Regions from separate parts of the Candidatus Methylopumilus turicensis genome, predicted to be linked through region 2. Evidence: predicted binding sites of a transcription regulator. Region 2 holds the regulator's gene; the other holds the start of a gene.
What was found. Region 2 encodes sigma-54, which starts transcription at its own class of promoters, with help from an activator protein. Its sites were predicted from a motif close to TGGCACNNTTCCTGCT; they were not measured.
Positions count from the first base shown of each region.

Region 1: the regulator sigma-54 is predicted to act here: its motif matches at 4,196-4,211, upstream of BN1209_RS08405 (TorF family putative porin).

Region 1 covers NZ_LN794158.1:1,656,537-1,663,970, forward strand. The annotation lists gene gshA (glutamate--cysteine ligase) at 1-1,205, opposite strand, end outside; gene BN1209_RS08395 (ammonium transporter) at 1,331-2,827, opposite strand; gene glnK (P-II family nitrogen regulator) at 2,838-3,176, opposite strand; gene BN1209_RS08405 (TorF family putative porin) at 3,263-4,135, opposite strand; gene eutC (ethanolamine ammonia-lyase subunit EutC) at 4,527-5,333, opposite strand; gene BN1209_RS08415 (ethanolamine ammonia-lyase subunit EutB) at 5,338-6,735, opposite strand; gene eat (ethanolamine permease) at 6,811-7,434, opposite strand, start outside.
Region 2 covers NZ_LN794158.1:109,892-117,325, forward strand. The annotation lists gene BN1209_RS00595 (HPr family phosphocarrier protein) at 1-57, opposite strand, end outside; gene BN1209_RS00600 (PTS sugar transporter subunit IIA) at 54-479, opposite strand; gene rapZ (RNase adapter RapZ) at 476-1,315, opposite strand; gene hprK (HPr(Ser) kinase/phosphatase) at 1,315-2,265, opposite strand; gene hpf (ribosome hibernation-promoting factor, HPF/YfiA family) at 2,284-2,610, opposite strand; gene BN1209_RS00620 (RNA polymerase factor sigma-54) at 2,641-4,122, opposite strand; gene lptB (LPS export ABC transporter ATP-binding protein) at 4,152-4,874, opposite strand; gene lptA (lipopolysaccharide transport periplasmic protein LptA) at 4,884-5,417, opposite strand; gene lptC (LPS export ABC transporter periplasmic protein LptC) at 5,428-6,159, opposite strand; gene BN1209_RS00640 (KdsC family phosphatase) at 6,191-6,652, opposite strand; gene BN1209_RS00645 (KpsF/GutQ family sugar-phosphate isomerase) at 6,733-7,434, opposite strand, start outside.

The DNA of each region.
Region 1 (7,434 bases), 210 kb from region 2:
GCGTAGAAGCGGTTTTTAGCAGTGTCGGGCGCATCGGCGCAATCAGGCGTTGAGCATGGGGTATCAAATGCCAATGGCACAAAATGCATGCCTGGCGCATTGAGGTTTTCATCCACGGCTCGACCAGTATGCACGCGGTAAAAACCGCCCACAACAAAGTGGTCCATCATATAAACCACAGGCTCAGCCACTGCATCATTAATCGTCTCAAAGGTATAAACACCCTCTTGAATGATGACCTCATTCACTTCCATGCCTTCTTTGACCACCGCCATTTTATTGCGCTGTTTACGGTTTAGGTCGCGCACATCGTCAGGGCTCTTCACAGTCATAATACCCATGCCATAAGTGCCAGCATCAGCTTTCACAATCAAAAAAGGCTCTTGTTCTACGCCATACTCTTGATATTTTTGTTGGATTTTAGCGAGCAAAGTTTCCACTTTTGCTGCCATTTCATCTTCGCCTACGCGCGCCTGAAAATCGACACCACTCGCCGTATCAAAATAAGGATTAATCAACCATTCATCAATGCCTAAAAACGCAGCGAATTGTTCAGCCACTTGGTTGTAAGCAGAAAAATGTTCAGATTTGCGACGTGTTGCCCAGCCGGCATGCAAAGGTGGAATCAGATTTTGCTCTACCCCTTTCAAAATATCAGGAATACCACCTGACAAATCATTATTCAGAAGCACTGCACAACTATCAAACCCCTCTAAAGTGAGGCGATTTTTAACGCGCTTGACTGGCTCCAGCAAAATGGTTTGGCCCGGCTCAATTTCAATTTGGGTCGGCTCAGTAATTTCAGGATTGATGCTACCAATCCGCACATCCAAACCCGCTTGGCGCAAAATATGCGCAAGAGCAGCCACGTTACGCAAATAGAAAGTGTTACGTGTATGGTTCTCTGGAATCAGTAATAAGCGATGCGCTTCAGGACAAATCTTTTCAACAGCGACGGTTGCCGCTTGCACGCACAATGATAAAAAAGCCGGATTAAGATTATTAAATCCGCCTGGAAATAAATTGGTATCCACAGGCGCAAGCTTGAATCCGGCATTACGCAAATCTACCGAGGCATAAAATGGCGAGCTATGCTCGAGCCACTGCACACGAAACCAATGCTCAATCTTAGGCATGTTGTCGAGTATATTTTTCTCTAATGCCAGCAGAGGGCCTTTAAGTGCGGTCGTCAGATGTGGAATCATGAATGGGCATATCCAAACAATTAAATTAGCTGCTAATTTTAACGCAGTTATCTATGAATCACGCAGATATAAAAAAAGCGAACATTGCTGTCCGCTTTTTTATTTACCTCTAGTAACCCATCAGTTTAGACATGGTAAGCGCGCTCACCATGTTCACTGGTGTCTAGACCTTCTCGTTCCATTTCTTCGCTTACACGTAAACCAACAACAAGGTCCACAATCTTGTAAGCCACCACAGCAACCACGGTTGACCAAACAACTGTCACGCCCACACCCCAGGCCTGACTAGTCACTTGCGTCAACATATCATAACTGCCAACAGCATTGGCGACGTAGTCGTAAACGCCAGTGCCACCAAACGCTGGATTGACCACAATCCCCGTCCCAATCGCACCAACAATACCGCCTACTCCGTGCACACCAAATACATCGAGTGAGTCATCGTAACCAAACCAACTTTTTACTTTTGATACAAATAAGAAGCAAATGGGTGAAACAACGAGACCCAAAACAATTGCACCCATCGGGCCTGCAAATCCGCACGCTGGCGTAATCGCGACCAAGCCTGCAACCGCACCTGAAACACCACCCAACATCGATGGCTTGCCTTTAGTGATCCACTCAACAAAGGTCCAAGAAAGTGTTGCCGCACAGGTTGCTAGTAAGGTGTTCACGAACACTAGGCCAGCAAACCCTGTCGCTTCTAAATTTGAACCGACGTTGAAACCAAACCAACCCACCCACAATAACGAAGCACCGATCATCGTCATCGTTAAGCTATGTGGTGTCATGGCTTCTCTACCATAGCCTAGACGTCTACCAAGCATGATTGAACCAACCAAAGCCGCAATACCCGCGTTGATATGCACGACTGTGCCGCCAGCAAAATCTAAGGCGCCTTTTTGGAACAAGAAACCTGCACCAGCAGTTGCAGCATCTGCCGCAGCTTTTGTGGTGTAAGCATCAGGACCTGCCCAGAACCAAACCATGTGAGCAATTGGCAAGTAAGAGAACGTGAACCAAAGCACCACAAATAACAATACCGCTGAAAACTTAATGCGTTCCGCAAATGCACCAACGATCAGAGCCGGTGTAATGGCAGCAAACGTCATTTGAAAAGCGACATAAATGTATTCAGGAATCACAACACCCTTACTAAAGGTGCCAACAACTGAATCGGGTGTAATGCCTTGTAAGAACGCTTTAGATAAACCGCCAAAAAAGGCATTGCCATCAGTAAAGGCTACGCTATAACCATACAAAGCCCAAAGCACACCGATGAGTGAGAAAATCACAAACGTTTGCATCAAAATTGATAGCATATTCTTACTGCGCACCAAGCCGCCGTAGAATAAACCCAAACCTGGAATCACCATTAAGGTGACTAAGACGGTTGCCATAATCATCCAAGCGATATCGCCCTTGTTTGAAACTGGCGTCGCGGCAACCTCATCGGCAGCGACAGGTGCAGCAGGCACAACCGCGGCAGCATCTGTGGCTGGCGCAACTTCAACGGCTGTTGCAACTGCTTTGGTATCATCCGCGTAACTAACACTGGTAACACCAAATACGCCCAGCCCTAATGCACTAATTAACGCGAGCGTTGATAATAATTTTTTCATGTCTGTCTCCTTATAGCGCTTCAGGACCGGTTTCACCGGTGCGAATGCGATAAACCTGCTCAAGATTGAAGACAAAAATCTTGCCATCCCCGATTTTTCCTGTCGTTGCAGACTTCTCAATCACTTCGATCACTTGATCAAGCATTTCATCTGAAATCGCCACTTCTAATTTCACTTTAGGCAAAAAGTCCACCACATACTCAGCGCCACGGTAAAGCTCTGTATGGCCTTTTTGACGACCAAAGCCTTTAACTTCCGTCACCGTGATTCCTTGAACGCCAATCGCTGAAAGCGCTTCACGCACTTCGTCAAGCTTAAATGGCTTGATAATCGCTGATACAAATTTCATGTTATGTCTCCTCACTATGGTTGAAGATATGCAGGCCATATAGCCCACATATCTTCAAATAGCTTTAAAAATAAAACGCTTTCGGATTAGAAGCTTTTTGTGATGCCAACAACGAACTTACTTTTATCGACTGTTGATGTGTCAGATGCTTTGTCGAATGATAAGAAGCCTTTATATGCATCGCTGCCTGTGGTTCCTGTATAAAACGCATTTACTGACCAACCAGCCAAAGTGCCTTCGAATGTTTTTGTAACACCTAACTTGTACCAAGTCCAATCTAAACCAGTACTATTTGCAATGGTTTGATGGCCAACTTCGCCAGCTACGTTAATAGCCATAGGGAAATCATAACTAGCACTAGCACTATAGTAATAAGAACCCTTTGTATCACCAGTTAAGCCTGCTGATGCATCACCAGCAAAACTTTGACCATTTGGTGGGTTAGTAGCGGCTGTACCTGAGTTGTTTGTGTTCCAGCCGTAAAACTTAGTTGGCATATAACCGCCTTTAACCATGAACCACTTCCAGCCTAAACTGCCGTACAACTCCAAGGTATTTAGTTTAGATTTTTGATACGCGAATACTGGGGCTTTAGAAAAATCAGCATCAGGATAGTAGATATATGTTCCACCGATGTCATATTTAAAGTCTGTTGCAAATGTATTGCGGAAGCCAGCAGAGAAATCCATCTCTACGTTTGCATTTGGCAACCAATGGCTAGATACGTTAGAGCCCCAAAAACCAACATAAGCGCCCGAAACGTGGTCTGCTTCGATACCAGCTTGCACCGCTGGGTTGCCCCAAGTTTGAGACTGACCGCGCCAGATGTAGTCGCTCACCAATGAAACGCTCGTTGGGAATGTCCATGTTGGGGTTGCAGCCGCCGCTTCAGCAGCCATCACAGCTTGTGATGAGGCCAATGTGCCAAGAACGGCAACAAGTAATAATGATTTACGCATAATTTTTCCTTTTAATATGAAGTGCAAAAAAATAAAAACAAAGTTTTACGATTTATATAAAGCAATCGCCGTGCCAACTTTTAAAGTAGATAAAAACGAAGATTTCAAGTGAGGTGTCATACAAGATATCCAACCTCATGTTTTAAATGAGCATTATTAATTTCATTAAAAATTAATAAGTTAGAGCCTAGATGGCACAATGTCGCTAACAAGCTTGCTAGACAAAGACCTCGTTAACTAGACGGCCAATGTAAAAAAGTATCAGGGCTTACACAAAGTGCAGCGCCACCTAAATGCACCATTAACTGACAAAAGGCGCATATCGCACCAATCAAGTGCGAAAGCTTTAGCGTAATATTCGACGGCTTTGTGGGCGGATATTGACTGAGCCCTATGTCAGCAACTGTTGGGCATCCTTATCAATTTGGTGCACATCGCTTTCGTCCTTCAATGCGACTCCTGAAACTTTAAGTCGCATAGATTCTTGAGCAAGCCACATCAATTTCTTAGCAGCGGCTTCATAATTCAACCCCTCTGGCCGTACATTTGAAATGCAATTGCGGTCAGCATCGCTGCAACCGACTTTGGGCTGATAGGTTAAATACAGCCCCAAACTATCTGGCGAACTCAAGCCAGGTCGTTCGCCAATTAATAAAATCACCATGCGCGCATGCATCAACTCGCCAACTTCATCGGCCAAAGCAACGCGGGCTTGGCTGGCAATCACCACAGGGCCAAGCTTCCACTCGCTAGGCATGGTTTGTTGAATGGCCTGCAACATGGGCGCTGCATGCTTTTGCACGGCTAGCGATGAGAGTCCATCACCAATCACAATGCTGACATCTATTTTTTCTTGTGGAAGGGCTTTGATAATTTCGGCGCTTTCATCGCTTAATCGACGCCCCCAATCTGGCCTTAATAAATAACTGGCCCGATCAGGCGCACGGCTATGCAATTTCAAGACCTCAACACCAAGGCTTTCAATTTGCGATTGCAAGATATCAGTGTCTAAAGCTAAATGCACCGCATCTCGCGCCATGGCATGGGACATTCCAAAGCTTAAAATCTCTTTGGTCGGCAAGCTGCTGCCAACACGCCCCAGGGCAATACGGGCCCGGGTAAATTGTTTAAGATCGCCCCAAGGGTCTTGCACCGTACTGGCTGAAGTTTTGATTGTTGGCCGAAATTCTTTGGTCATTTGGTTAACTCGCATTCAGCAAATGTTTAGGCATGTTTTGTAACAAACGATGCGCTTGGGTGACAGGCTGGACATTGCCTTTTTCATCCATGATATGCATCTGTTTTAACCATTTTTCAAACTCTGGCGCAGCGCGCAAGCCTAGTACTTTTCTTAAGTACAACGCATCGTGGAAAGAGGTGGTTTGGTAATTGAGCATAATGTCATCCGCACCTGGAATGCCCATGATGAAAGTCAACCCAGCATTAGCGAGCAAGGTCATCAATGTGTCCATGTCATCTTGGTCAGCTTCCGCATGATTGGTGTAACAAACATCACAGCCCAGCGGCACGCCTAATAACTTTCCACAAAAGTGGTCTTCCAAACCTGCACGGATAATTTGTTTACCATCGTACAAATATTCTGGGCCGATAAAGCCAACCACGGTATTAGAGAGTAGCGGTGAAAAGTGTCTCGCCACCGCATAAGCGCGAGCCTCGCAAGTCTGCTGATCCACCCCGAAATTTGCATTCGCGGAAAGGACTGAACCTTGCCCAGTTTCAAAATACATGACGTTATTGCCGACTGTTCCGCGATTAAGCGAAAGTGCTGCGGACTGTGCTTCTGCAAGCACAGCCAAATCTATCCCAAAACTCTTATTCGCTTTTTCAGTGCCCGCAATGGACTGAAATACCAAATCTACTGGTGCGCCTTTTTCAATGACCTGAATTTGATTGGTCACATGGGTCAAGATGCACGACTGCGTGGGGATTTGATATTGATTAATGATTTCATCCACCAAGAAATATAAGTCCATCAAAGCAGGAATGCTATCCGTAGCTGGGTTAATACCAATGACGGCATCGCCTGAACCATAGAGCAAACCATCTACAATAGAAGCGGCAATCCCGCGCGGGTCATCGGTGGGATGGTTAGGCTGTAAACGTGTGGAAATATGACCTGGTAAGCCAATCGTATTTCTAAATGCCGTAATCACCTGACACTTCTTAGCCACCAAAATTAAATCTTGGTTACGCATCAGCTTGCTGACGGCGGCAGCCATTTCCGGCGTGATGCCTGGCGCAACCCGAGTGAGCGTTGCTGTATCCACTGCATCAGTCAGCAGCCAATCCCTAAAGTCTCCCACTGTGAGATGACTTATTTCTGCAAAGGCTTGCTGATTATGCGTATCGACTATGAGTCGCGTGACCTCATCTGACTCGTAAGGAATGATCAAATCTTCTAAAAAAGTTTTCAGCGGAATCTCAGCCAAGCACATGCGTGCCGCCATTCTTTCGGCGTACGTCTCTGCGGCAACACCCGCTAAATAATCACCAGACCTCGCAGGCGTGGCTTTAGCCAGCACAGCTTTCAAGTCTTCAAATTGATAGGTATGACTGTCGATGGAATAACGATAAATCATAAGCACCTTAATGGATAAAACCGCGCCAACAATCTGACGCGGTTCTTAATTTACACCCTAAAAACTAAACTGTAATTAATGATTATCAGATGAAGCATCACGGTGATGTTGCGTCATGCTGAAGTACACAAAACCAAGCGCCATCAAGCCAAAGAACACCAAGCTTAATTGTTGGTTAAAGTAAATCATGGTCACCAAGCTAATACCCGCCAACACTAATGCAATTGCTGGGAATAATGGATAAGCAACTGCCTTGAATGGACGGTCTAAATTTGGCTCAGCCTGACGTAATTTAAACAAGCTCAACATTGAAACGATGTACATCACAATCGCACCAAACACAGACATCGTGATTAAGTTTGCCGTCAATGTCATGCCAGCAAATTGGAACTCATCACCAGCAATCGCAAGCACACCCACTACAGCACCGGCAATAATGGCACGATGCGGGGTTTTAAATTTCTCATTCACTACACCAAAAAACTTAGGCATATAACCAGCACGAGACAATGCGAAAATTTGACGTGAATAACCCAAAATAATGCCATGGAAAGAAGCAATTAAACCAAACAAACCAATCCACACCAACATATGTAACCAACCACTGTTCTCACCCACAATCATTTTCATGGCTTGTGGCAATGGGTCGTTAATATTGGCAAGCGCTTTCCAATCGCCAGCACCGCCCGCAAACACCAT
Region 2 (7,434 bases):
TGTTGACGCGCGGGCATGGAGGCCGAGCTTATTAATAATGAGAATTTCTTGCTTCATTTGCTCGCATCCTTAGCCGAACTTTCTTTGCAGGCGGCTTCTGTAAAATTAATCACACCTTCTTGCCCGCCACTCATGGCTTTTTCTGCAAGCTTGGCTAGGTCAACATTGCGATACGTGAGGGCACGGACAAGCATCGGCAAATTCACGCCAGCAATGCCCTCTACGCTATTTTGTTTCACTAATTTGCTCACGATATTACAAGGGGTTGCACCGTAAATGTCTGAAAGGATTAGCACCCCATCACCTTCATCAAGATCTTTTACTACCTTTTGCATCACAGGTAACAAGGTCGCTGGGTCGTCGTGGGTATCAATCCCAAACTGCTCTAATAATGCTGGGCGTGCGCCCATGACATGCGTAGCGCATTGAATAAGGCTTTCGCCAAGTGCTCCGTGCGCGACAATTAAAATACCAATCATAAAGATAGTTCCAGTTCTCGATGTCTGATTAAGACTTGTTGTTGCTGTGAAAAGTGTTTGCCCAGCTCTTCAACAATATGAACAGAGCGATGTTGTCCACCCGTGCAACCAATGGCAATGGTGAGGTAACTACGATTTTCTTGGACGAAGCTTGGTAACCAGCGTGTGACAAAGTTTTCAATGTCTTGGTACATATCATGCACCATAGGTTGCTGCGCTAAAAAAGCTTTCACCGGCGCATCACGGCCTGTCATTGGTCTGAGTAGTGGGTCGTAATGTGGATTTGGCAAGCAGCGCACATCAAATACAAAATCTGCATCAAGCGGAATGCCATGCTTAAACCCAAAAGAGGCGAATAAGAGCGTGATTTCTTTATTTTCTTGAGCGACAAAATCTTTCACCCAGCCCCGTAAGGTGTTCGCGCTTAATTCACTCGTGTCAATGTGATGTCCCAACTCAGAAAGTGGTGCTAATAATTCACGCTCAAGTTCTATGCTTTCTCCGAGCGTAATATCCTCATTGCTGAGTGGGTGTCGCCGACGCGTTTCACTAAATCTTTTAACTAAAGCTTGTTTGGTCGATTCAAGAAACAACACTTGAACGTTAACGCCTACAGCTTTTAATTTTTTAATATTCTCAGGCAGGGCTTCTAATGCCCCGCTTCTGGTATCAGTGCTAATCGCCACTCGATTCTGAGTGCCTTTTAAATTTTCATAGATTTGCGGGAGCAGGGTTGCGGGCAGATTGTCCACGCAATAATAGCCAGTGTCCTCAAGGGCTTTGAGGACCACGCTTTTACCTGAGCCAGATAGGCCTGTGACGATAATCAGTTGCATCAGTCTTGATTCGCATTATTTTTAAGTTCGCGTGCTTGCCTATCCATAAATTGCTTGGTGCCATTGACGCCGCGCAATAAAAGCATGTGATTGCGAACAGCTACTTCGACTAAAACAGCAATGTTGCGACCAGCAGCAACAGGAATGACAACTTTTTGCACCTTGATGCCTAGCACGTCTTCATCATGTGATTTGATTTTGAGTCTATCTAAATTTTGTGGGGCTAATGTGTCAGCCATTTCAAGCTGAATAATTAAATCAAGCGGCTTAGTTGGCTTCACAGCGCTATCACCAAAGAGCGCACGGATATTCAAAATGCCCAATCCGCGCACTTCTAGAAAATCTTGCAATAAAGGCGGGCAGCGGCCTTCAATGCGCTCAGGTGATACACGATAAAAATCGACAATATCGTCAGCGACTAAACGATGGCCGCGTGATATCAGCTCTAATGCCAACTCACTTTTACCAATAGCCGGGCTACCTTTAATCAGCACACCAAAGCCCTGAACCTCAATGAATACGCCATGTGCACTGGTTGATTCAGCCAGAGCTTGTGCTAAATGATGGCTTAATAAATCCATTAAGTTTGGGCTAGCCAACGGCGATGTCATTAAAGCAGTCTGGTGATTGTCTGCTGCCACCATTAGCTCAGTCGGTACTTTCTCTCCATTGGCAACGATGAGGGCTGCAAGTTTTTGAGAGAATAAATGATTAATCGACTGTTTTTGTTCTTCTGGATCTAAGCCGTTCAAGTAGTCCATTTCCGCACAACCTAGGACTTGAACGCGGTTGGGATGGACGAAATTACGATGACCAGTTAAAGCCAGCGAGGGCTTGGAAACTGTCTCACTGTTTAATAAATTGTCTCCGCCAGATTTACCCGCCACCCAAGTGAGTTTGAGCTTGCGGCGGGTTTCTTGGTGAAGCTGGTGTACGCTAATTTCGGCCATCAGAAGTTACCTAGTGAATTACTCAGTTGCTTGATGCTTCACAGCACCATTTGTTTTGTGATGATCCGCATTTTTTTCTTTATGTTTCAATACCTGACGATCAAGCTTGTCGGCCAATAAATCAATGGCGCTATACATATCTGCATCACTTGATTCGGCATGCAAATCAGCCCCAGGAACATGAATCGTCGCTTCAACTTTTTGTACCAGTTTTTCCACCGACAATGTCACTTTAACATCAATCATATGGTCAAAATGATTGCTGAGTTTAGCCAATTTTGTTTCGATATATTCACGTAACGCTGGAGTAACTTCTAAGTGATGCCCCGTTAAGTGTAAATTCATGATTAACTCCTTTTGGTAGTGATGCAAGTCTTACAAGGACTTGCGTTGGTTGGCCGCAGGTATGTTAAGAGACTCGCGGTACTTAGCGATTGTACGTCTTGCAACGACAATGCCTTGTTTTGATAATACTGCAGTTAGTTGATTATCTGAAAAAGGTTTTTTTGGGTTTTCTTCTGCCACCAATTGTTTAATCAGAGCTCGAATGGCTGTTGCTGAACATGCGCCACCTGTATTTGTCGAGACATGGCTTCCAAAAAAATATTTTAACTCGTAAACGCCACGTGGTGTGAGCATGTACTTTCGCGTCGTTACACGTGAGACAGTTGATTCGTGTAAACCAAGTGCATCTGCAATTTCACGGAGTATCAAGGGTCGCATTGCAATCTCGCCATGTTCGAAGAACTGACTTTGTTGGTCAATGATTGCCTGAGACACTCTTAAAATCGTGGAGAACCGTTGCTCAATATTTTTAATCATCCATTTTGCTTCTTGCATTTGGCCATTTAAATATTGGCTTGAGCTATCTCGATTACGTTTCAGAATATCGGCATAGAGCTTATTAATACGTAATTTAGGAACGACCTCATCATTCAAACTTGCAAGCCATTGCCCTTTGACTTTTTTCACCATAATTTCATGTTGAATATAATGACCTGAGGCGAGTTTTGTGAATTCACTTCCTGGGCGCGGATCGAGATGCTTAAGCATTTTCTGGGCTAAGCGAAGGCTCTCATCATCGCAACGGAGGTTTTTTTTCAGTTTGGCAAAGTCGCGTGACGCGAGTGATGGTAAATGTTGCTCCGCCATTTGCAGGGCTAAATCAAACACGTTTTTATTCTCTTCTCGCAGTTCATTTGGCAGCAGCTTGAGTTGCAATGTGAGGCATTCGGATAAGTTTCTAGCCCCCACGCCTGGTGGGTCAAGGTGTTGTATGTGTTTGAGTGCAGTTTCAAGTTCCAGCATGTCCACTTCAAGTTCTGCGTTGAGAATTTCAGCGATTTCTTCGAGAGATTGCTCTAGGTATCCATCTTCATTAATCGCATCAATGAGCACCATTGAAAGCAGTTGATCTCGATCTGAGAGCGGCATTAAATGAAGTTGACTGATGAGGTGTTCGCGCAAGGAAGGTACAACGACTTCTTGAAATGTGTAGTCGATATCTTCATCAGCATGGTTGTTTTCTTCCCAACGATGATTGCTGGTTCCACCAAAGTAATCATCGCTTAATGAGTCTTGAAATGCGCTTTCGTTCTGATTTTGCTCGTTTGTTTGGGCAGGAGTAATGCTAACCACTGAATCTGCTGTCGCAAACCCTTCTATGCTGAATTCGTTTATATTGTCTGACCCATCGTCATTTTTATCCGTGCGTTCGAGCAATGGGTTTTCTTGCAAGATGGTTTCAAGCTCTTGATTGAGCTCTTGTGATGAAAGCTGGAGGAGTCTAATAGACTGCTGCAGTTGCGGGGTTAGCGCTAAGTTTTGTGAGAGTTTGAATTGTAAGCTTTGTTTCATTGAGTGCTTGATTTGGCTGATCTCGCTGATTAAAGACGAAAATCTTTCCCTAAATAGACTGCTCTCACGTCTTGGTTTTCAATAATTTCTGCAGAAGTGCCAGAGGCAAAAACACGCCCCTCATTCACAATATATGCGCGATCACAGATACCCAATGTTTCTCGAACGTTATGGTCGGTAATCAGCACACCAATGTTTTTGGCCGCTAAAAATTTGATGGTTTTTTGAATGTCCAGCACGGCAATTGGGTCAATACCCGCAAAGGGTTCATCCAATAAAATGAATTTTGGGTCAGTAGCTAAGCAACGTGCAATCTCAACGCGACGCCGCTCCCCGCCAGACAAACTGATGGCTAAGTTGTCACGTATATGAGAGATATGCATCTCCTCCATGAGTTCATCAAGCCGCGTCTCTAGTGCACCAGGTGTAATCTTCTTTAACTCCAATACAGCACGCACATTATCTGCTGCACTTAACTTTCTGAATACAGAGGGCTCTTGGGGTAAATAAGAAATTCCCATTCTTGCACGCTGGTGAATGGGTAAACGGCTAATGTCTTTACTATTTAGAATAATGCGCCCATCGTCAGAGGGGACTAAGCCAACAATCATGTAAAAGCTGGTTGTTTTACCGGCACCATTAGGCCCTAGCAAGCCTACAACTTCTCCACTTTTAATGTGTAGCGAGATGTCTTGTACGACAGTGCGTGCTTTGTATTTCTTGCGTAAATTTTGAACAATTAACTCGGTCATGGTGATGCTTTATTGATTATCTTGCGCTGGTTTACTTTTAGGTTGAATAATTGCCTTTACACGACCCGTTGGCGTTGCTGGTGTGGCAGACTTTGATCCGCCGCCAATGACTTCAGAGTATTCGGCATTAGCGTCATACATAATGTAGTCGCCATGCACGATATCGTTGGCACGTTTTACCCATGCTTTGGAGTAAAGCTGGACTTTATCCATCCGACCATCATATTCGATACGTTGTGCAGAGCCTTCCATGTACTCATCTTTTCCTTCACGCTTTTGTTTAAACGTCGTAGGATTGCCGTAAGAGGAGCTGTGTTGAAAGCCGGACTCGTCTTCACGCACCACTAACTTGTCTGCTTTGATGAGTAATGTCCCCTGTGTAACAATCACATTCCCAGTGTAAACGCTAATTTTCTTGGCATCATTCACCGTCACAGTATCTGCTTCAATTTCAATTGGTTTGTCTTTGTCCGCCTTTTCAGCCCAAGCGGGTGTGACAAACAAGGCAATCAGGCAGTAGAGAAAAAAATGACGCAGCATCATGACTCCGAAATCAGTTTTTCTTGTTATCGCGATTTGATTTTCGCGATGAGGTTGAAGTTTTGTTGACATTATTTGCCTTGTTATTTGAGGTTGTTTTATTTGTCACTTCCTTGGGGTTTACCTTAGCGCTTGATTCGTCTTTAGGCAATACTGAAAGCGTTGATTTGACATGGGGCTTTTCATAATGGACACGGACTCTTTTTTGCAATGTAAAGTTTTTGCCATCTTTATCATAAATCATTCCAGTGCCATGAATGATCGTTTTAGGATCTTGGGTAATCACAACATCACTGTCAGTAGTCGCGTACTCAGTTTTAGGTAAAATTTTCAAATAGTCTGTTTTTAAGCGCATCTCACCACGCCCCTCAAATGCTTGTCTAACAATAATAACCTTATCTTTAAACACCACTTCTTCACCATTGGCAGAGATAAACCCTCGTTGCGCTTCGATTTGCGTGTAAGGTTTGTTTTGCCCGAATTGCGTGAAGCGAGGTCTGATCAGTTCTGTCGTATCATCATCGGGATAATGTCGCATTTCAACCGCTGCAAGCATGTGGCGGAGATTGCCATTGACGTCAGTTTTTGTCGTGACAAAGTTTTCTACAAAGTAATCAACATCGTGACGATGACTACCGTCGATTCTTTTGGTGTCAGATTGGACGGTACTATTAATCCAAAAAGTAATGAATGCGAGCACACTCAATACAACCAGTGGAAAAATAATCGTGTTTCGTCCATTCATATCAAGCCTAGCGCTAAAAAATGGCGTCAGTTTATTTAAGGAACTTTGCCATTTGGCCGTCAAACGTTCCTTGCGCTTTCATGAGCAATTCGCAAAGCTCACGCACTGCCCCATGTCCAGCTTCACGAGTGGTAATGTAATGCGCATATTCTTTTACCAATGGCATGGCGTGTGGAACGGTCACCGCTAATCCAGCCCGGCGCATTGGTGGTAGATCAATCACATCATCCCCCATGAACATACATTCTTCAGCCGTGACGTTTAAGTCTTTCAGAATCTCATTAAACGCTTCTAATTTATCTTCAACACCTTGGTAAATGTGCGTGATTTTGATGTTTTCAGCGCGCTTAGTGACCACGTTAGAAGTTCGACCTGTCACAATGGCCATCTTAAGACCCGTATTGTGAAGAAGCTTTAAACCTAAACCATCTTGCGAGTGGAAGTTTTTGTATTCCAAGCCATCATCCCCGAGCATGAGGCCGCCATTGGTCATGACGCCATCCACATCAAAAATCACTACTTTGATTTTCTTAGCGCGTTCTTCAATTGAAATATTGTCTGTTAAAGCCACTGTTAAACCACCTTTGCGATCAGTAAATCGTGCATATTTAATGCACCTAATAAGTCACCTTGTTGGTTTACGACCAACAAGGCAGTAATTTTTCTTTGCTCCATGATTTCAACAGCCTCTACAGCAAGCTGTTCTGGGTGGATATTTTGCGGATTTGCATGCATCACATCGCGAATCACCGTTTGATTAACGTCAACGCCATTTTCAAAGGCGCGACGTAAATCGCCATCGGTGAATATCCCCACCACTTTGTTTTGATTATCCACAACAGCAGTCATGCCTAGTCCTTTGCGAGACATTTCAATCAGCGCATCTTTTAAGCTGGCTTGAATGTGTATGCTAGGAATCGCGTCACCCGTTCGCATAACGTCTTGAATGCGGATGAAAAGCTTACGGCCGATACTGCCGCCTGGATGGGAGCGTGCAAAATCTTCTGCTGAAAATCCACGTTGATCTAGCACCGCTAAAGCAAGTGCATCACCTAGTGCTAGCATTGCAGTGGTGCTGGCTGTTGGTGCTAAGCCAAGTGGGCAAGCTTCAACGGCAACTTCTGCATCTAAATGCACGTCACCTTGTCTTGCAAGTGTTGAATTATTTTTGCCGGTCATGCTGATGATTTTTGTGCCCATGCGTTTAAGCAATGGCAAAATAGTGAGAAGTTCATCACTCTCGCCAGAGTTGGAGAGCGCGATCACAACATCGTC